DNA from 3 places in the Yersinia mollaretii ATCC 43969 genome. Region 2 is predicted to be linked to each of the others. Evidence: predicted binding sites of a transcription regulator. Region 2 holds the regulator's gene; each other region holds the start of a gene.

Region 1 (7,627 bases), 410 kb from region 2:
CCACTTCATGCAACCCATTGGCCAGCATCAGTTTCTGGCGTAATTCAACATCACGGATAAACGCTGGAATGCCATCAATATCCACAGTGTCGGGCATATTACCCGCCAACCCCATAATAATCGCGATGTCAGTGTGGTGGCCTTTTCCGGTCAGTGATAATGAACCGTAAACATCTACAGCGACGCGTGTGACAGAGGGCATCAGCCCTTGAGTCACCAGCAAATCAGTAAATTCTTTGCCGGCTTTCATTGGCCCAACGGTATGAGAGCTGGATGGGCCGATACCAATTTTGAACATATCAAAAACGCTAATCACGTTAAAACTCCTTCACAACGCATCTTGTTATTCTTATCGCAGGGCAGCTAAGAATATTTGTATTAAGCATAAGCGCTCCGTGGCGGGATGATGTGCCTACATAAAGTCATGCCATCACAGGGCGCTGTTAATTTGGGTACGACTGGTGTTGGCCGTATCAATTTGATACCGCAACAGTTACCTATCACCCTTTGTAGTAGCCTAGGGTGAAATCAGTGATTTTCACTATCAGGTTTTAACCTTACATTTTTAGTGGTTTATAGTGACGAATGTTATTTTACAGGTATTTCATAACGCTGACAGGCTAGTTTACAGTTTTTTTAAAAAGGTTGTGCAGGGAAAATAGAGTAAAAATCGATGTAATGGGGTGATAGGGATCGCTTTATGCTGTAATTCGGTTTTTTAAACAATAACGCTGTGAAGTGGGTCACCCATTATCCATGCTTTGGATATGGGCTTAGGTTAAATACTCACCTGTTGCGCCAACCGGCGGATAATCGCCGCCGTTAACCCCCAAACAAACTGCCGCTCATACCAAGAAAGATAGACCCGGTGATTAACTCCACCACGATGGATATCCAGCGAATAGTAGCGAGAAAGGCTCAGCGCCTCGTGTAACGGCATCTCAAATAGCCCTGCAACCTCATCTTCATTGCCATGAAATGCAATATTATCAGGGACTAAACCAACAATCGGCGTGACCTGATAACCACTGGAACTATCCAGTGGTGCCAGTTGCCCTAAGACATGCACCGCCGAGGCAGGGATCGCGACTTCCTCCTCGGCTTCACGCAGGGCAGTCTCAATCAGTGAGTTATCTTCGGGGTCGGCTTTACCGCCGGGGAAGGCGACCTGACCGGCATGTTTGCGTAGATGATTTGAGCGCCGAGTGAGCAGCAATGTCGGCTCAGGCCGACAAATGATCGGTATTAATACCGCCGCATGGCGGCTATTCGCCGAAAAACAGCCCGGCTGCGGCAACTGTAATTGGAAGCGACTGATAAATTCAGGCAGTGTTTTCCCGATCAACGATTGATTCACAGACAAGAATAATTCACTCATCAGCTAGACATTTCCAAGTTGCGGCAAAATACGGGCAATTTTATCAAATGTTTCCTGATATTCAGCCTGCTCCTGACTATCAGCCACAATTCCACCGCCAGCAGAACAGTATATTTTGCCGTTTTCGGTCAACAGGGTGCGGATAGTAATGTTGGTGTCCATCGTGCCACAGCAACTAATATAGCCAATATTACCGCAGTAGGCATTGCGTCGGTGTGGCTCCAATTGCTCGATAATCTCCATTGCGCGGATTTTAGGTGCGCCTGTGATCGACCCGCCGGGAAAACAGGCGCGGAGCAGTGCCGTCGCGGGGCATTCTGCCGGCAGGGTGGCGGTAATGGTGCTGACCAAATGGTGCACCGCCGGAAAGGGTTCAACGACGAATAACTCGGGCACCCGCACACTGCCCGGCTGGGCCACACGGCCAATATCATTGCGCAGCAGATCCACAATCATCAGGTTTTCCGCCCGATCTTTGCTGGAGTTCGCCAGTCGCACGGCTTGCAAGCGGTCCTGCTCAGGGTCATCCCGCCGTGGCAATGTCCCCTTGATGGGGCGAGTCTGAATCTGATGATTTTCTAGCCATAAAAAACGCTCCGGCGAGACGCTCAATATCGCGTTGTCGGGCAAGCGCATAAAGGCGGAAAAAGGTGCGCGATTACTGCGGCTCAGCGCGAGAAAGGCTTGCCACTCATTGCCCTGATATTCTGCACTGAATCTCTGCGCCAGATTGATTTGATAGCAATCACCGCTGTGCAGGTAGGCCTGAATTTGGCGGAATTTTTCGCCATATTGCTCGCGCGTCATATTGGCTTGCCATGAGCTAGTGAGCTTGAATGGCGTGACAGTGTCACTTGTTTTTTGCTGATGCAGCCACTGTAAACGCTGATCGGCATCACCGTGGCACACCAGAGTGAGCTGCTGCAAGTGGTGATCGGCAATCAGCGCCCAGTCATACAGACCCACAACCATATCGGGCAAGGCGATATCCTGCTCGGCCAGTGTCGGCACCCGCTCAATTCGACGACCCAGATCATAACCAAATAGCCCCAATGCCCCGCCCAAAAACGGCAGATCTGGATGTGGCGACATTGTTGGCGCGAATTTATCCAACTCTTGCTGCAATAACCTGAATGGATCTTCGGATGAGAATGTTTGCCCTTGAGCCGTGACAATTTCAGTCTGTTCCCCTCGAGTGGTAAGGGTGACTAAGGGGTCGGCGACCAAAATATCAAACCGATTATGGGCGTGCTCGGCGAATCCGGAGTGTAGCAACATGGCCCAAGTTTGGTTGGCCAGTGGAGTAAATTGCTGGAGCAGGGCGTCGGGCTGATAGGGCAATGCTTTGAAGGTCAGGGATTTCACACTCATGAGTCGCTATTCTTTTCTTTCGGTGGGAAGGGTGTTGGTGAACATGGGGTCGTGGAGAAGATTAGCATAAATTGCCCGAGGGTTGGTCTCAGTTCTGTCGAGGGCAGTCAATTCACCGCAGACCAGAATAAACGGGTATACTTGATCAATTATATGTAGGAGATAAATCAATGCTAGCGGGTATGCCTTCACTTTCCCACGAGGAGCAGCAAGAAGCTGTTGAACGTATTCACAAATTCATGTCGGAAGGCATGAGCAGTGGCGAGGCGATTGCCTTGGTCGCCGCTGAGATCCGTGAGCGGCACAAAGACGATCCCCAATCTATGGCTATCTTTGAAGACACTGATTTTGAAGAGCATGGTGAGTCTGACTATCGCCGCGATAATGAGCAAGATGCGGATGAAATCGAAGATCAGTATGAGGGGTAATCTCTGTACTGCTGATTAAACCGCAAAACCCGCCATTAACGGCGGGTTTTCATTTTAGGTGACGGGCTACTTCCCACTCACCACGACCGCTCCCGCTGCACGCTTTGCCACCTCAATGGCGGAGCTAATATCATCAGCAACGGCCAGTGCTACCCCTAAACGCCGTTTCCCGACAATTTCCGGCTTACCAAATAAGCGGATTTGCGTATCACCTGCTAGCGCAGTTTCCAGCCCGTGGTAACTGATATTTTGACTGGTTAATTCAGGTAAAATCACCGCTGATGCCGCTGCGCCATATTGGCGAATAGTGCCAATCGGCAACCCAAGAAATGCGCGGACATGGAGTGCGAACTCAGACATGTTTTGCGAAATCAGGGTCACCATCCCGGTATCGTGCGGGCGCGGTGAGACTTCGCTGAAAATAACCTCATCGCCACACACAAACAGCTCCACACCAAATAGCCCGTGGCCACCGAGTGCCGTCACAACTTGAGCGGCGATCTCTTTTGCCCGTGCCAATGCCACATCACTCATCACCTGTGGCTGCCAGGATTCACGGTAATCGCCATCTTCCTGACGATGACCGATAGGCGCACAGAAATGAATACCATCAACCGCGCTGATGGTTAGCAGCGTAATTTCAAAATCAAAGTGTACCAGCCCCTCGACAATCACTCGCCCACCGCCAGCCCGGCCACCCAACTGCGCGTAATCCCACGCCGTCTTAAGTTGCCCTTCATTGCGGATCAAACTCTGTCCTTTACCGGAGGAGCTCATGACGGGCTTAACAATGCACGGATAGCCAATGTCATTCACGGCCTGACGAAATGCACTTTCAGTATCCGCGAAACGGTAGCTGGAGGTGGGTAATTGCAGCGTTTCTGCCGCCAAACGGCGAATACCTTCACGGTTCATTGTCAGGCGGGTCGCTTCTGCGCAAGGCACCACGCGCTGACCCATTTGCTCTAATTCAACCAGCATATCGGTGGCGATAGCTTCAATTTCCGGCACGATATAGTGAGGTTTTTCCTGCTCAACTAACTGCTTCAGCGCCGCACCATCCAGCATATTAATCACATGGCTGCGATGGGCAACATGCATCGCGGGTGCATCCGCATAGCGATCAACAGCAATCACTTCCAGCCCGAGTCTCTGGCATTCAATTGCCACTTCTTTGCCCAATTCGCCAGAGCCTAAAAGCATGACACGGGTCGCGCCTGGGCGCAAAGCGGTTCCAATCGTTAGCATAGTTAGATACCTACATCAGTGAGAAAATGACACATTCATTCGACGTGCGATCAATTTTATGGGCGTCAGTATAAAGTAAAATAGCAACGAAAACGATTGCGTATCCATTTGGGCGGGATGAGAGCGGCGATTGCCGGGCAGCATCAGCGCTATTTTGCGCGTGTTTTTGCACTATTGTTCCGGCCATGGCCCCATTTCTGCTATTATCGCGCCAAAATATTGCGCTTGCCTTCAGGCCATCGCTGCCATTCCATCCAGTTATAAGAGTTATTGCCGTGAGCACAACCTCCTTTTCTACCCTGACACTGCCTGCTGAGCAGTTGTCCAATCTTAATGAACTTGGCTATACCGAAATGACACCGGTACAGGCCGCAGCGCTGCCGGCAATTCTCAATGGGCAGGATGTCCGCGCGAAGGCCAAAACCGGCAGTGGCAAAACCGCCGCATTCGGCATTGGTTTGCTAGACAAAATTGCGGTGGGTGAGTTTGTGACTCAAGCATTAGTGCTGTGTCCGACCCGCGAATTGGCTGATCAGGTCAGCAAAGAGCTGCGCCGTCTGGCTCGTTTCACCCAGAACATCAAAATCCTCACTTTGTGTGGTGGCCAACCAATGGGCCATCAACTGGATTCTCTGATACATGCGCCTCATATCGTCGTGGGCACGCCGGGGCGTATTCAGGAACATTTACGCAAAAAAACACTGGTGCTGGATGACCTCAAAATTCTGGTCTTGGATGAAGCCGACCGCATGTTGGATATGGGGTTCACCGACGCCATCAATGATGTGATTGCCTACACCCCACCACAGCGCCAAACGCTGCTGTTCTCCGCCACTTATCCGGTCGGCATTGAACAAATCAGTGCGCGGGTTCAGCGCGAACCCGTCAATGTTGAAGTGGAAGATGGCGATGAAGCGCCCGCCATTGAGCAGGTGTTCTTTGAAACTACCCGCGAAAAACGGTTACCGCTGTTGATCTCGGTGCTTAGCCACTATCAGCCCGCCTCTGCTGTGGTGTTTTGTAACACCAAAAAAGATTGCCAAAGCGTTTACGAAGCCTTGGAATCCCGTGGCATCAGTGTGTTGGCCCTGCACGGTGACTTAGAGCAGCGTGACCGTGATCAGGTGTTGGTCCGTTTTGCTAACCGCAGTTGCCGCGTGTTGGTTGCTACGGATGTTGCCGCCCGAGGTCTGGACATTAAAGATCTGGAGCTGGTGGTGAACTTCGAACTGGCATTTGATCCTGAAGTGCATGTGCACCGCATTGGCCGTACCGGGCGGGCAGGGATGAGTGGCCTTGCTGTCAGCCTCTGTACTCCACAAGAAATGACCCGCGCCCATGCGATTGAGGACTATCTGCAAATTAAGGTGAAGTGGACGCCCGCAGAGCAGGTGAGCCGCAGTGCTAACACCCTACTGGAGCCAGAGATGGTGACGTTATGCATTGACGGTGGGCGCAAAGCCAAAATTCGCCCCGGCGACATTCTGGGTGCACTCACTGGTGAGGCCGGCCTGACTGCTGCCGATGTGGGTAAAATCGACATGTTCCCAGTGCATGCCTATGTTGCTATCCGCAAGGCCAGCGCCAAACGCGCCTTGCAGCAACTGCAACAAGGCAAGATCAAAGGCAAAAACTGTAAAGCCCGTCTATTAAAGTAATCACAGTGGGGGCGATGGAGGTTGCATCCCCCCGATAAATCACATTATACTGTGTTTATGTACAGTTACCTGTAAGCAAAAAGGACATTTATTCATGGCCGTTGAAATAAAATTCGTCGTGGCACCCACCCTGCGACCCCCGTTGATGGGCAACCTAAAGTAAAGTCGGAAAAAAGGGCACCCGAGAAGAAAGCCAAACCTGAAGAAAATCAAGCCGCTTAATCTGCCAACTTTCGGTAGAAAGTGAAAAAAGGGATCTAAAATGAGTCGTGAAATCACCTTCTTTCGCCGCTTCGAGGCGGATATTCTGGCGGATCGTAAGACGATCACTATCCGAGATAGCAGTGAATCCGATTTTCGCTCAGGAGAAACTCTGCGTGTCTGTCGCAATGAAGATGGTGTCTTCTTCTGCCACATCAAGGTCACTTCGGTCACGCCGATCACATTGGATGCTCTGACTGAACGCCATGCTGAGCAAGAGAATATGTCCTTGGATGAGCTAAAAAAGGTGATTAAGGCGATCTATCCGGGCTTGGAACAGTTCTATGTGATTGAGTTTACTCGGAGCTAATCAAGCAGCGCGGACACACTACCCTCCATCCTTGAAGCCAGATATAAAAATTTAGCTAATCACAGCCAAACAGGTGCAGGCATCAACAAGCCCACACCTGCTTATCATCTTGTTTATCATAAGATTGGACTCAAACTGCAAAATGATAAGCCCCTGTTGATACTTGGCATTGGCAGGTAATCGTGTCACTCTCGCGCTAACGAACACAGATGGATAACTCAACCCATGACCACACCCCCAAAGGCAGATAAACGCCCTTATCCGATCACGATGCACGGCGATACCCGTGTCGATGATTACTATTGGCTACGTGATGATGAGCGCACGGATGTTGATGTTCTGAACTATTTGCAAGCTGAAAATGCTTTCACTGACGAGGTGCTGAAACCGCAGCAACCCTTACGTGAGACCCTGTACCAAGAGATGGTTTCTCGCATTCCGCCGCAAGAAGAGTCCGTCCCCTATGTCCGTAACGGCTACCGTTATCAGACGCGTTTCGAACCGGGCAATGAATACGCAATTTATGTACGCCAGCCGGTCTGGGCGGACAGCAGTTGGGAAACCTTGATAGACGGTAACCAACGCGCAGCAGACAGCGAGTTTTACACTTTAGGCGGATTGGATGTCAGTCCAGATAACCAGCTATTGGCAGTGGCAGAGGATTTCTTATCGCGTCGCCAATATGATATTCGGGTAAAACATTTACAAACAGGTGTCTGGCATGAGGAAGTTATCAGCAATACATCGGGGAATTTTGAGTGGGCCAATGACTCAAAAACGCTCTATTACGTGCGCAAACATGAAAAAACATTATTGCCTTATCAGGTCTATCGCCACCTAGTGGGGAGTGATCCTAACTCGGACCAGCTGATCTATCAGGAAAATGACGATACTTTTTATGTTAGTTTGGAAAAAACCACTTCTGAGCGCTATATCGTTATCCACTTAAGCAGTACCACAACCTCAGAAATTC
Region 2 (7,627 bases):
TTTAAGTCCATTGAAAGCATAAAAAGGCGGCAATTGTGAAGCCATTAACGTTTTCTCACAATATCGATTAGAATACTGTATGTCTTCGCTTTTTTATATCCTGAGTTTCGGCAATACTGTGACTCTTCATATTCATCTTAAGGCTAAGGTTGGTCGCGTTATTATGCGTTTAATACTTACGCTGTTTGTGCTGCTGTTTACTCAGCTATTCTTAAATCTGGCGCATGCGTCGCCGCAGGCACAGGTGTCGGCGGAGCAAAAGAAAGGCCAGATCAGTCAAGCCAGCCCTGATGATCGTAAAAAGCGAAAAGCCGATAAAAGCACCAAAAAAGCGAAAATAGCCAGCGATAAAACGTCCACCAGCAAAACCACCACAAATAAAACAACGGCCAATAATGATAAAAAGAAATTAGCCGCTAATACGACTAAAACGATTAAGAAGAAAGCGCAACAAGTCAGTAAACCCGCGACAAAAAAAACCAGCAGTACCAAAAAGACGAATATTAAAACTGCGGCTAACAAAACAACAGCGGCAGTCAAAAAGAGTCAAAAAGCGGCTTATGGTCGGCATCGAAATAAAACTCAAGGCAAAGCGAGCACCGAACTCGTCGCCAATAATAAAATTAAGCTCAGCCCTGCCCATAAAAAGCGCTATCAACACGCCAAACAAACCGCAATGAGTAAACTGATGAAACAAGTCGGTAAGCCTTATCGCTGGGGTGGCACCTCACCAAATACCGGTTTTGATTGCAGCGGACTGATTTATTACGCCTATAAAGATGTGATCAGAATAAAAATGCCGCGCACCGCTAATGAGATGTATCACTTGCGTGATGCCGCGCCAGTCAAACGGGCTGAATTAGAGAGTGGTGATCTGGTGTTCTTTAATATTGCTAATCGCGGCGTTGCCGATCATGTCGGCGTTTATTTAGGCAACGGCAAATTTATTCAGTCTCCACGCACCGGCGAAGAGATCCGTATTAGTATGCTGGATAACGACTACTGGCAAGATCATTATGTGGGCGCACGTCGCGTGGTCACACCAAAAACTATCCGCTAATCCTTCAACACACATCCGGCGGCGCTGTCGGGTGTGTGTTTCCTTACTCCCCCTATCTCAGTGACGACTCCTGAAGAGTTTGCATTCAATCCCCTTTCTAACCCTATGGTTTTCAATGTCATTCCTGTCGAAAGTTGTTAAGATTAATACCCACAACAAAAATACAACAATTATGCTTTACCCGCTCTTCGCCACATTATGGCCTGCGGCTATTGATGGGATTTGAGGAGCAAACACCCTGAGCAACCCCGAAAGGAGAGAGCTATGTCTTTTGAATTACCGGCATTACCTTATGCGCAAAATGCGCTGGAACCCCACATCTCAGCTGAAACGCTGGAATACCACCACGGAAAACACCACAATACCTATGTGGTTAATCTCAATAGTCTGATTAAAGAGACTGAGTTTGCGGGCAAGACACTGGAAGAGATCGTAAAAACCTCCAGCGGTGGCATCTTCAACAATGCGGCCCAAGTTTGGAACCACACTTTCTACTGGCACTGCCTGTCGCCAAATGGCGGTGGTGAGCCGACGGGTAAAGTGGCCGACGCCATTAATCAGTCATTCGGTTCATTTGCAGAGTTTAAAGCGCAGTTTACCGATGCCGCAGTGAAAAATTTTGGCGCAGGCTGGACTTGGCTGGTTAAAAAAGCAGATGGCACGCTGGCGATTGTCAGTACTTCTAATGCAGCAACCCCTCTGACCACAAATGATAAGCCATTGCTGACCGTCGATGTGTGGGAGCACGCTTATTATATTGATTACCGTAATGCGCGGCCAAAATATCTGGAGAATTTCTGGGCGCTGGTTAACTGGTCATTCGTTGAGAAGAATCTAGCCTGATAAGGCAATAAATGATAGGCGGTGTGTTAGCACATCAGCAGAAATAACTCAGGGCGGGTAAACCGCCCTACTTAATAATTTTACCGGCAAGCGGCTTAATTAATTCATTACCGCCACGAAGCTAAAGGCAATAATCATCGCCAGCGCACCAACAGTCGTAATCAGCGACATTTTCAGATTGGTATCCATAAAAACTCCTTAGCCGGTCAGTTTGTAGTAGGAAAAAGACACAAAGTTACTGTGTTAAATTATCTTCCCACAATTCAGAAAAAAAATCTTGTGCTCATTACGCACTTTATAACTTTGAATACCTCTTCCACTTTGACTCCAGATCAGACAAAATTCGCAGTTCATAACTGCATACCGACTAATAACGTCCAATAAATACTCTCAGACAAGCCGCTGATTCCATTTTCCAGCCCAATAATATGCATCTGTCTGAGTGTTTTCGAGTCTGCAGGCAAACGATTAACATCATACTTACCGACGGTAACAGGTAAGCTTAGGAGTCATTTTTTTATGGCAACGATTAAAGATGTGGCCAAACACGCGGGTGTGTCCACCACCACCGTTTCGCATGTGATTAACAAAACTCGTTTCGTCGCCGAAAATACCAAGGCTGCCGTGTGGGCAGCCATTAAAGAGCTGCATTATTCGCCCAGTGCTGTGGCCCGCAGTTTGAAAGTTAACCACACCAAATCCATTGGCTTATTGGCAACATCCAGCGAAGCGCCCTATTTTGCCGAAGTGATCGAAGCGGTTGAAAACAGCTGTTATAGCAAGGGTTACACGCTGATTTTATGTAACTCTCATAATAATCTGGATAAGCAGAAAGCCTATCTGGCGATGTTGGCACAAAAGCGTGTTGATGGGCTGTTAGTCATGTGTTCAGAATATCCCGAGCAACTGCTGGGGATGCTCGAAGATTATCGCAATATCCCGATGGTGGTGATGGATTGGGGAACGGCACGTGGCGATTTTACTGATTCTATTATTGATAATGCCTTTGAAGGCGGCTATTTGGCTGGCCGTTATCTGATTGAACGCGGTCATCGTGATATAGGCGCGATCCCCGGTCAGTTATCCCGCAATACCGGCGGTGGTCGCCATCAGGGCTTCCTTAAAGCACTGGAGGAGGCCAATATCACGGTGCGTGATGAATGGGTGGTTCAGGGCGATTTTGAACCGGAATCGGGTTATAAAGCCATGCATCAAATTCTGACACAGAAACATCGCCCGACCGCCGTGTTCTGTGGCGGGGATATTATGGCGATGGGCGCAATATGCGCAGCCGATGAGCTGGGCCTGCGAGTGCCGCAGGATATTTCGGTGATCGGGTACGATAATGTGCGTAATGCGCGCTATTTCTCCCCGGCACTCACCACCATTCATCAGCCGAAAGAGCGATTGGGCGAAACGGCCTTTGCGATGCTGCTCGACCGCATTGTCAGCAAACGCGAAGATCCCCAGACCATTGAGGTTCACCCGAAACTGGTCGAACGACGTTCTGTTGCCGATGGTCCGTTCCGCGATTATCGCCGTTAATCCTCTCCCGCCGATAGTACAGGCTGCTATCGGCGGTGATCTCCATCATCATCAGTCACGAGATGATGATAGAGTATCATCTTTCATCCACTCTGCATTTAACGTGACACTGTCACCCAAATACTCAAGCAGCCAAGCCAGTGCGGGCGAATGATTATTCTGCTCCCACGTCAGGCAGCACGGGCTATCCGGCAGCGGTTCCGCCAAGTTTAGCGCCGCCAGTTTCCCCTGCGCAATCAGTGGCGAAACCATATGGGCGGGCACCATGCCAACACATAACCCCTCACACAGGCAGTCGATCCCCGTCACCCAATCCGGAACCACCAGCCGCTGCTGATTATCTAGCGTCCAGGTGTCTCGTTTAGGCAAATTTCGCGCAGTATCTTCGAGGCAAAGTGAGGGATAAGGGCGGAGCTGATCATCGGTCAGCGGCCCGGTTAGCTGAGCTAATGGATGTTTGACACTCACCACACACTGCCAGCTTAAAAATCCCATATCACGAAAAACAAACCGCCCCCCAACAGGCACTGCGCGAGTAGCACCGATGGCCATTTCTGCCTGTCCATCGACCAATGCATCCCAGACACCATTGAATACTTCATAACGTACTCGTAATTCGATATCAGGAAAATGTCGATAAAAATCCAATACTAAGCGGCGACTGCGCTGGGGCTTGACGATTTTATCTATCACGATAGTTAATTCCCCCCGCCAACCATTCGCCACTTGTTGACATTGACGACGGGTGCCATTCATTTTTTTGATGACATCACGTGCTTCTTTGATAAAAACCAGACCTGCGGCGGTTAATTCTACGTCACGATGACGTCGTTCAAACAGCGGCACTGCCAGCCACTCTTCAAGTTGGCGCACGGTATAACTTATCGCCGATGGCACACGGTGCAATTCTTGTGCAGCAGCACTGAAGCTACCGGTACGCGCCACTGCGTCAACCACATCCAGTGAGTATTCGGACCACATTATTTTCTGCCCCTTCAGCTTAATCACTTAGCTATCAAATATTTTGACAGCATGGCGCAAATATTACCGTTTCACAACAGAATCACTCACCGGATAGAATGCCCTCCGCCACAAATTGCCTGCAACAATCTATTTACAACAGCAGCGCCTGCACATTTTCAAATAGAGAATAATAAAGAATGAAAACGACACCTAGCTTCATGTTCTATCTGGCTGGTTTAAGCATGTTGGGTTATCTGGCCACCGACATGTATTTACCCGCCTTTGGGGCCATGCAACAAGAACTGCAAACCTCCGCTGGATCCATCAGTGCTAGCTTGAGCATTTTTCTCGCGGGTTTTGCTATCGCCCAGCTTATCTGGGGGCCGGTATCTGATAAATTAGGCCGTAAGCCGGTGCTGTTAGCCGGACTGGGGTTATTTGCCCTCGGCTGTTTGGGGATTCTGTGGGTGGAAACGGCCACGCAACTATTGATCCTGCGCTTTATTCAGGCGGTGGGGGTCTGTTCTGCGGCCGTGAGCTGGCAAGCCTTGGTGGTGGATCGCTATCGTGACGGTAAAGCCAATCGTGTCTTTGCCACCATTATGCCATTGGTTGCGCTCTCTCCGGCGCTCGCCCCCCTGCTGGGTGCCTGGCTGTTAAACCACTTCAGCTGGCGCTCAATCTTTGTCGTCCTACTGGTCATCACACTGCTGCTACTGATTCCAACCGCACGGCTGAAAGAGCGGAAAAAATCCGTGACCGATAAGGCCGACCAACATAAGACGGCGATCAGTTTCTGGCAGTTGCTAAAATCTCCGGTATTTAGCGGCAATGTGATGATATTCGCCGCATGTAGCGCCGGATTTTTTGCTTGGTTAACCGGTTCACCTTTTATTCTGGGTGACATGGGATATGGCCCTAATGCCATCGGTTTGAGCTATGTTCCACAGACGCTGGCTTTCCTGTTAGGTGGATTCAGTTGCCGTAGCGCACTGACTCGCATTAAAGGGAATACCCTTCTGCCTTGGCTGTTAGCGGGGTATAGCACCAGTATGATCGCGCTCTATCTCATCGCGACCTTGACGACACCCACACTGGTAAGCTTACTTATTCCTTTCTGCATAATGGCGCTTGTGAATGGTGCCTGCTACCCTATTATCGTAGCGAATGCATTACTGCCTTTCCCGGCGAACACGGGCAAGGCCGCAGCGCTGCAAAACACGCTTCAGCTAGGGTTGTGTTTTGTTGCTAGCATGATGGTGTCCGCTTTTATTAGCCACGCGTTGCTGGCAACAGTGACAGTCATGCTGTCGACAGTGGTTTTAGCACTGGTGGGGTATGGCATCCATTGCTATGCCGTGCAAAAAGATAAAAAGGTATTAATTCCCAATGGAAATAGTCACTAAGTGACATGGATGCCGGGTGCGATTTATTATTGAGAAAGCATCCCGGCAAGCCTATACTCGGTTTAACCAGCTACAATATCATTAAAAAAAAGCGTTATCTTAAGGACTTTCTGTGCGCGTGGATTGCGTCACATTTACTCTTATGGATGAGTTGCCCTAAACCAAAATAGAATTAGGGTTTATTCTTATTCTTCCTCTGTCAGTAACGGATATCAGACACCAAGGTCACAACAGCCTAATTGGTATGTATTCGCGTATATAAACACTTATCGCGGGTCATAAGTCAGAAGAAAGTGATGGAGAAGCTATGAGTTCATCCTGTATAGAAGACCAGAGCATTCAAGAAAATCCGTGGTTCCGCATTGTGCAAGAGATGCTGAATCGGGCTGATATTGAGATCAATGGCTCACGCCCTTTCGACATTCGCGTTAATAACCCCGACTTCTTTAAGCGGGTATTACAAGAAGGATCTTTGGCATTAGGTGAGAGTTATATGGACGGCTGGTGGGAGTGCGATCGCTTGGATATCTTTTTCCAACGAGTTCTCCGTGCTGGGCTGGAAAATCAACTTCCACACCATCTCAAAGATACTTTACGTATTGCTGCCGCCCGCGTTATTAATTTGCAATCGAAGAAGCGTGCCTGGATTGTGGGTAAAGAGCATTACGACTTAGGTAATGATCTGTTTAGCCTAATGCTCGACCCCAATATGCAATACTCCTGCGGCTACTGGAAAGACGCCACCACCCTTGAACAAGCGCAGGAAAATAAGCTGCGGATGATTTGCGAAAAATTGCAATTAGCGCCGGGCATGAAGCTGCTTGATATTGGTTGCGGTTGGGGTGGTCTTGCCGCTTATGCCGCCCGGCATTACGGAGTATCAGTCTCAGGTGTGACCATCTCGGCGGAGCAGCAAAAATTGGCGCAAGAGCGCTGCGAAGGTTTGGATGTCACCATTTTGCTGCAAGACTATCGTGACCTGAATGAACAGTTCGACCGCATTGTTTCGGTGGGGATGTTCGAGCATGTCGGGCCAAAGAATTATCGCACCTATTTTGATGTGGTACATCGCAATTTAAAACCAGATGGGTTGTTCTTACTGCACACCATTGGTGCGAATCGGACTGATCTCAGTATTGATCCGTGGATTAATAAATATATCTTCCCTAATGGTTGTCTGCCGTCCGTAAAACATATTGCTCAGGCCAGCGAACCTTATTTCATTATGGAGGACTGGCATAATTTCGGTGCAGATTATGACCGAACGTTGATGGCTTGGTATGCGCGTTTCCAAGCGGCATGGCCAAGTCTGGCGGAGAATTACTCATCTCGATTTGAACGGATGTTTAGCTATTATCTGAATGCCTGTGCTGGGGCATTCCGCGCCAGAGACATTCAATTATGGCAAGTTTTGTTTAGCCCTAATGGCGTCGAAGGCGGTATTCGGGTTCCCCGTTAACAGCGCCGTTGTTTAAGCATAAATAATTTAATAGCAGGGGTGTCTCTGCCCCCTGCTTTACTTTTATTCTACTGTGACTCTGACTTACCCACGCACCGCTTTTTCGACTGACTCTGCCACGTCCGCAATATTACGCTGCGCCAGTACTCGCTCAACAGTATCGACCACCGCCTGCGTTTGTGGATCTATCTCGATGTTCACCCGATGCCCTAAACGCTTTTTACCGAGTGTGGTACGCGCCAGTGTCTCAGGGATTAGATGCACACAAAAACGGTTGCCTATCACTTCACCGATAGTCAGACTAATACCATCAATGCCGATAAAACCTTTGTGCAATACATATTTCATCAA
Region 3 (7,627 bases), 830 kb from region 2:
ATCAAACAAGGCTAGGATGGTGCTCAGGCAGATAAAAGGTCTTTGCCAGAAATTGCCGATACCATTTGGAGAAACGTGAATAATATCGAAATGAGCAACTTGGTCATAATTAAGCTAATCGCCAATTGATGGGATATTGAACTGAAAAATGTTATTTGATATTGAGATCGTAATTTAAGGAACAAAAAAGAAAACCCCCAGCAAGTGCCGAGGGTTCAAAGGATGAGCTATTATGCTAAATCATATTTAGAAGGCGAGAGGTTATTCCCACTCAATGGTCGCTGGCGGTTTACCACTGATATCGTAAACCACGCGCGAAATACCATTCACTTCATTGATAATGCGGTTTGAGACGCGGCCAAGGAAGTCATACGGCAGATGCGCCCAGTGTGCCGTCATGAAATCGATGGTTTCAACAGCACGCAGTGAAACAACCCAATCATATTTACGGCCATCGCCCATCACACCAACGGAACGAACAGGCAGGAACACAGTAAAGGCTTGACTCACTTTATTGTACAAATCCGCTTTGTGCAGCTCTTCGATAAAGATGGCATCGGCGCGGCGCAGTAAATCACAATACTCTTTTTTCACTTCGCCAAGCACACGAACACCTAAACCAGGGCCAGGGAATGGATGCCGGTACAGCATGTCGTACGGCAGGCCCAACTCTAGACCAATTTTACGCACTTCATCTTTAAACAGCTCTTTCAGCGGCTCCACCAGTCCCAGTTTCATCTCTTTCGGCAAGCCGCCCACATTGTGGTGAGACTTAATCACATGCGCTTTACCGGTCGCAGATGCTGCGGATTCAATCACGTCTGGGTAGATAGTGCCCTGTGCCAACCATTTTACTTGCTCTTGTTTGCAGGCTTCTTCGTCGAACAGCTCAACAAAAACACGGCCAATGATTTTACGTTTTGCTTCTGGTTCATCCACACCGGCCAGTGCAGAGAGGAAACGATCTTCGGCAGCAACATGGACAATATTCAGGCCGAATTTATCGCCGAACATCTCCAGCACCTGATCTGCTTCGTTCAAACGCAGCAGGCCATTATCGACAAACACGCAGGTCAGGCGTTTGCCAATAGCACGATGCAATAGCATTGCGGTCACGGATGAGTCAACGCCGCCGGACAGGCCAAGGATCACGTGATCGTCACCAATTTGCTCACGCAAGCGGACAATAGCATCTTCAATAATGGTGGCTGGCGTCCACAGCGCTTCACAGGCACAGATATCCAGAACAAAGCGCTCCAGCAGGCGTTGGCCTTGCTTGGTGTGGGTCACTTCTGGGTGGAACTGCACGCCATAAAAACGTTTTTCTTCGTTCGCCATAATGGCAAACGGGCAGGTGTCCGTGCTGGCAACCGTCACAAAATCAGTGGGGATCGCGGTGACTTTATCGCCATGGCTCATCCACACATCCAGCACAGCTTCACCGGCTGGATTGATAGCATCTTTGATATCGCGGATAAGTGCACTATCAGTTTTAATCTCAACCTGCGCGTAACCAAATTCGCGCTGATTTGAACCTTCAACTTTGCCGCCCAACTGCATTGCCATGGTCTGCATGCCGTAGCATACACCCAGCACGGGCACACCTGCGGTGAACACATAATCAGGCGCACGCGGGCTGTCGTGTTCGGTGGTGCTTTCTGGGCCACCGGAAAGAATGATACCGCTTGGATTAAACTCACGAATCTGGGCTTCGGTCACGTCCCACGCCCATAACTCACAATAGACACCAATCTCACGAACACGGCGTGCTACCAGTTGGGTGTATTGCGAGCCGAAATCAAGAATAAGGATGCGATGCTTATGGATATTTTTTGTCATGTGCGGCAAATTCCAAAAATCCCCTTCTTACTTGATGTGACAGCGGTGTTAGCGGTTCCCCCCCGAATTACTGACTGATGTAAGCTCATCGGGGTTCATCCGTTTGCTGCCTTGCTGTCACGCCAATTAATCGGGTATTGATATTAAAATAAAAAACCGTCACCCGCCTTATCGCACGGGTGACTCTAGAGATAATCAGTAGTTAACCCATGCGATAATTCGGGGATTCTTTCGTGATGGTCACATCATGCACATGGCTCTCTTGAATACCAGCACCACTGATCCGAACAAACTCAGCTTTGGTACGCAATTCATTGATGGTGCCACAGCCGGTCAGCCCCATACATGAACGCAGACCCCCCATTTGTTGATGCACGATCTCTTTCAGCAGACCTTTGTATGCCACGCGCCCTTCAATGCCTTCCGGCACTAATTTATCGGCCGCATTGTCGGTCTGGAAGTAGCGGTCTGAGGAGCCTTTGGACATCGCGCCCAGTGAACCCATGCCGCGATAAGATTTGAATGAGCGGCCTTGATACAGTTCGATTTCACCCGGAGACTCTTCAGTTCCCGCCAACATGGAACCCACCATGACACAAGAGGCACCCGCCGCGATGGCTTTGGCAATATCACCGGAGAAACGAATACCACCATCGGCAATAACTGGAATACCGGTGCCTTCCAGCGCTTCGACGGCATCCGCAATGGCAGTAATCTGTGGTACACCGACGCCAGTAACAATACGTGTAGTACAAATTGAACCTGGGCCGATACCCACTTTAACCGCACTCACACCTGCATCCGCCAGTGCTTTTGCGCCCGAGCCAGTCGCGACGTTACCGCCCACGATTTGTAAGTTAGGATATTTAGCACGGGTTTCGCGGATACGTTGTAGAACACCTTCGGAGTGACCGTGGGAGGAGTCGATCAGCAGAACATCAACGCCAGCGGCAACCAGCGCGTCGATGCGCTCTTCGTTACCGGCACCCGCGCCGACAGCAGCACCGACACGCAGGCGGCCGTGTTCATCTTTACAGGCGTTTGGCTTGCGTTCTGCTTTTTGGAAGTCTTTCACGGTGATCATGCCGCGCAGGTGGAAGCTGTCATCAACAACTAACACTTTTTCGACCCGTTTTTCATGCATTTTTTGCAGTACAACTTCGCGAGCTTCACCTTCCTTGACGGTAACCAAACGATCTTTCGGTGTCATCACCGCCGTCACGGGTTGTTCCAAGTCGGTAACGAAACGAACATCACGGCCAGTGATGATCCCAACCAGCTCATAATCTTCGGTCACTACCGGATAACCGGCAAAACCATTACGGGCAGTCAGCTCTTTAACTTGGCGAAGAGTGGTGGTTGGTGTGACAGTCTGTGGCTCAGTGACAACGCCACTTTCATGCTTTTTCACCCGGCTAACTTCTTCAGCCTGACGCTCAATGGACATATTTTTGTGGATGAAACCTAAACCGCCCTCTTGTGCCAGCGCAATGGCCAGACGAGCTTCGGTAACAGTATCCATTGCTGCGGAGAGCATCGGGATATTTAGGCGGATAGTTGCGGTCAGTTGAGTGCCAAGTTCCGCCGTATTGGGCAGCACTGTGGAGTGGGCTGGAACCAGAAGAACGTCGTCAAATGTTAGTGCTTCTTTCTTGATACGTAGCATGGGCAATATCTCACCAAGGTGAATGTGAAAAGATAAAATATTGCCGTGGCATTCTACAGAGCGTAACCGATTGCCTCCAGTACTTTCTCATAATATTTCTTGCCAACCAATGTGAGGCAGGTAATATCGATCGATTAAGTGCTTGTTTTAAAATTTGATCCGGGTCACATGCCACTATCTTCTGCATCATCAATTTTTACGGTCAGCCGCCTTAATCAGACGGTACGACAGCTGCTGGAAATGGAAATGGGCCAGATTTGGCTCACTGCCGAGATATCCAACTTCTCCCAGCCGTCGTCCGGTCACTGGTATTTCACCCTGAAAGACGATCGGGCGCAGGTGCGTTGCGCGATGTTCCGCAACACCAATCGCCGCACCACTTTCCGCCCGCAAAATGGTCAACAAGTGTTGGTTAGGGCATCGATTACGCTGTACGAACCCCGTGGTGACTATCAATTAATCGCGGAGAGCATGCAGCCTGCCGGTGATGGATTACTGCAACAACAGTTCGAGCAGCTCAAACAGCAATTAGCCGCAGAAGGGCTTTTTGACCAGAGTGGTAAGCAATCACTACCCAGCCCAGCCAAGCAGGTCGGGGTGATTACCTCCTCCAGCGGAGCTGCGCTACACGACGTTTTACAGGTTTTACAGCGCCGTGACCCCTCGCTACCCGTGATTATTTACCCGACAGCGGTGCAAGGTGTCGATGCGCCATTGCAGATAGTCCGCGCCATCCAGCTCGCTAATTTACGCGCCGAATGCGATGTATTGATTGTTGGGCGCGGTGGCGGTTCGCTGGAAGACTTGTGGAGTTTCAATGATGAGCGGGTTGCGCGCGCCATCTTTAACAGCCGCATTCCGATTGTCAGTGCTGTTGGCCATGAAACCGATATCACTATTGCTGATTTTGTCGCTGATTTACGTGCCCCGACCCCTTCCGCTGCCGCAGAGTTAGTCAGCCGCAACCAGATTGAGTTGGTTAGGCAAATACAGGGGCAGCAGCAACGGATGGAAATGGCGATGGATTACTATCTGGCGCAGCGTGGGCAGCAATTCACCCGCCTCGAACACCGCCTACAGCAACAACACCCCCATTTGCGTTTGGCACGCCAGCAAACACTACTGTTGAAGCTGCAACGCCGCTTGGAAGAGAGCGCACAGACCCAGATTCGCTTATTAGGCAGGCGTACCGAACGGCTCCAGCAGCGCTTGGTTCAAGCCCAGCCGCAAGGGCAGATTCACCGTTATCATCAGCGGGTACAGCAGCAAGAGTACCGTTTGCGTCAAGCATTGGAGCGCCAACTCAATAGTTACCGTCAACGCTTTGGCATCGCCTGCTCCCAGCTCGAAGCTGTTAGCCCATTGGCAACGCTGGCCCGCGGCTATAGCGTCACGCAGACCCCGGCGGGCGTATTACTCAAGACCACCAAGCAAGTGCAAGCGGGCGATAAATTGACCACTCGGCTGCAAGATGGTTGGGTGGAGAGTGAAATAACCCAAATCAATGTGGCGAAGAAGCCTCGCCAGCGTAAAGCGGCAAAAGAGTAGCGGAACAGCTGTAGCCTATCGTTGCGCTATCAAACTGCTGGCAGGTAACTAAAACGAACACGGCTTTTCGAAATCAGTCCATGGCCCTGCTGGCAAAAATAATCGACTGCGCCACAAGCTTTAAGCACTTGTAGCGACTTGCCGCAATCGGGGCAATTTGCCTGCTGCTGATAGTTGCCATGGCAGTTGGCGCAATGATAGTGACCACTGACTTCAGTCATCACTTGCTGGCAAACCGGACATAACGCATCCATCACATCTCTCCTGTATTTCAGTTAAAAACTCACATCACGCCCAATGAACGTAAGAAATAGATCCCAAGCGCTGTGGTGAAGAATGACCCAACCGTGGTGAGTGCAATAATATTCGCCGCCAAGGTGGCATTGCCCCCCATCGCACGAGTCATCACATAGCTGCCTGCGGCAGTTGGGGTGGCGGAAAAGAGGAAGATAATCCCCAGTGTCGCGCCACGAAAGCCCATCAGCAAGCCACCGAGGGTCATTAATATTGGCACCACGAATAGTTTAGCTACCGAGGATAACGCCGCCACATTAGACGAACGAAACATCGCATGCCAATCGAGACTGGCTCCGGTACACAATAATGCCAGCGGAAGTGCTAGCGCAGAGATATAGCTACCAGTTTGTACAATCACCGTAGGAATAGGTAATTGGGTCTGAGCATAGGCTAAACCGCACAGTAAACCAATAATCAGGGGGTTAGTCACAATACTGCGTAACAAAGAGATCTTGCTGATTCTTCCGCCCTGTCCGGCTTGCAAGCTTCGCGTTAGCGTGATCACTGATAGCATATTAAATAATATCACTGTCACCGTCAGATACATCGACCCTAGCGCAACCCCTTCGGCACCATAGGCGGTCATGGCGAAAGCCAGGCCAACAATCGCCGTATTGGCCCTAAATCCGCCCTGCACAAAAACACCGCGCTCTTTCGGGTCTTTGACCAGCCACTTGGCTGAGAACTCGAGTAACAAGAAGGTGAGTAAAGTCCCGACGGCACCATAGATCACTAGTGGCAGGTTATCCATCAGACTTACGTTATTGGTGGCGACACTGAAAAACAGCAAGCAAGGGAGCGCGAGATTAAAAACCAGACGGGTCGCCCCATCGCAAAAGCGGTCATCCAACAAACCACCGCGCCGTAGCAGCACACCGAGCAACATCATCAGCAAGTTAGGGACGGTAACACCGAATGCGAAACTCCAAGTTTCCCATGACATGGCGGTTTCACTCCTTTTGTCTACCGTTAAGCGGCACAAGCCGAGGGTTGCCAAAATGGCATCTTAAATACGGTGCGCTAAAAAAGCAAAAAGCGCGGAATATCCGCGCTTTGCTGTAGTTACTTGCTTTTTTTCAGGTGTGAAACCAAGCGCTTACGTTTACGCATCTGATTCGGCGTCAAGGTATTGCGTTTACCCGCAAACGGGTTCTCACCCTCTTTAAACTGAATGCGAATTGGTGTACCCATTACTTTCAGTGAACGTCGGAAGTAATTCATCAGATAGCGTTTGTAAGAGTCTGACAAATCCGTCACCTGATTGCCGTGGATAACCACAATCGGCGGGTTATAACCCCCGGCATGGGCATACTTCAGCTTCACACGACGACCGCGAACTAACGGAGGTTGATGGTCTTCCTCCGCCATTTGCATAATACGGGTCAGTAATGAAGTCCCCACTCGCTTGGTAGAGCAATCATAAGCTTCCTGTATGGATTCAAACAGGTTACCCACGCCACTGCCGTGCAAAGCAGAAATAAAGTGAATACGGGCAAAGTCAACAAAGCCAAGACGCAGGTCCAGCATATCTTTAACCTGCGCACGGGCCTCTTCTGTCATGCCATCCCATTTATTGACGGCAATAACGAGTGAGCGCCCACTATTCAGAATAAAGCCTAGCAGCGACAGATCCTGATCCGAAATACCATCACGAGCATCAATCACCAACAGCACAACGTTGGAATCTTCGATGGCCTGCAATGTTTTAATTACTGAGAATTTTTCAACCGTTTCAGTGACTTTGCCACGCTTACGGACACCAGCGGTGTCTATGAGCACATATTCACGTTCATCACGGGTCATCGGGATATAAATACTGTCACGGGTGGTGCCCGGCAGGTCATATACCACCACACGATCTTCACCGAGGATGCGGTTGGTTAGTGTGGACTTACCTACGTTAGGACGCCCGACAATAGCCAACTTGATTGGTAGAGAACGCGGATCGAAATCATCTTCTACGTCATCTTCCGGGATTTCGTCACCATCAGCTTCCTGTGCAGCCCAATAGGCAGCATTGGCCTCTTCATCGGTCAGCTCAACTTCAGGCTCTTCGGCATCAATATAAGGTGCCATTACATCTTCAATCAGTTGGGTAACGCCACGACCATGGGAAGCCGCAATAGCATGTACTTCACCCAAGCCTAATGAATAGAAGTCGGCAGTAGCTGTGTCTGGATCAATACCATCAGTTTTGTTGGCAACCAAAAAGGTGGCTTTCTCACGGCTACGCAGATGTTGCGCAATGCCCTGATCAGCAGGCATCAGCCCAGCGCG

The links. Region 2 encodes PurR, which represses purine synthesis genes. Its sites were predicted from a motif close to CANGCAAACGTTTGCNTG; they were not measured.
Region 1: a site for PurR is predicted at 4,511-4,528, ahead of purT (formate-dependent phosphoribosylglycinamide formyltransferase). Genes of this name have one in related genera too.
Region 3: a site for PurR is predicted at 3,565-3,582, ahead of guaB (IMP dehydrogenase). Genes of this name have one in related genera too.

What each region holds. Positions count from the first base shown of each region.
Region 1 covers NZ_CP054043.1:3,227,728-3,235,354, forward strand. The annotation lists gene HRD69_RS14390 (L-serine ammonia-lyase) at 1-316, opposite strand, end outside; gene HRD69_RS14395 (CoA pyrophosphatase) at 779-1,378, opposite strand; gene pabB (aminodeoxychorismate synthase component 1) at 1,382-2,749, opposite strand; gene HRD69_RS14405 (YoaH family protein) at 2,920-3,177, shown strand; gene purT (formate-dependent phosphoribosylglycinamide formyltransferase) at 3,244-4,425, opposite strand; gene dbpA (ATP-dependent RNA helicase DbpA) at 4,701-6,083, shown strand; gene yqfB (N(4)-acetylcytidine aminohydrolase) at 6,346-6,654, shown strand; gene HRD69_RS14425 (S9 family peptidase) at 6,880-7,627, shown strand, end outside.
Region 2 covers NZ_CP054043.1:3,636,976-3,644,602, forward strand. The annotation lists gene HRD69_RS16230 (C40 family peptidase) at 164-1,060, shown strand; gene sodB (superoxide dismutase [Fe]) at 1,325-1,903, shown strand; gene cydH (cytochrome bd-I oxidase subunit CydH) at 2,003-2,092, opposite strand; gene purR (HTH-type transcriptional repressor PurR) at 2,423-3,448, shown strand; gene punR (DNA-binding transcriptional activator PunR) at 3,500-4,429, opposite strand; gene punC (purine nucleoside transporter PunC) at 4,609-5,817, shown strand; gene cfa (cyclopropane fatty acyl phospholipid synthase) at 6,125-7,276, shown strand; gene HRD69_RS16265 (riboflavin synthase) at 7,361-7,627, opposite strand, start outside.
Region 3 covers NZ_CP054043.1:4,470,536-4,478,162, forward strand. The annotation lists gene guaA (glutamine-hydrolyzing GMP synthase) at 262-1,839, opposite strand; gene guaB (IMP dehydrogenase) at 2,042-3,505, opposite strand; gene xseA (exodeoxyribonuclease VII large subunit) at 3,674-5,053, shown strand; gene HRD69_RS19860 (zinc ribbon domain-containing protein) at 5,083-5,307, opposite strand; gene HRD69_RS19865 (AEC family transporter) at 5,337-6,293, opposite strand; gene der (ribosome biogenesis GTPase Der) at 6,413-7,627, opposite strand, start outside.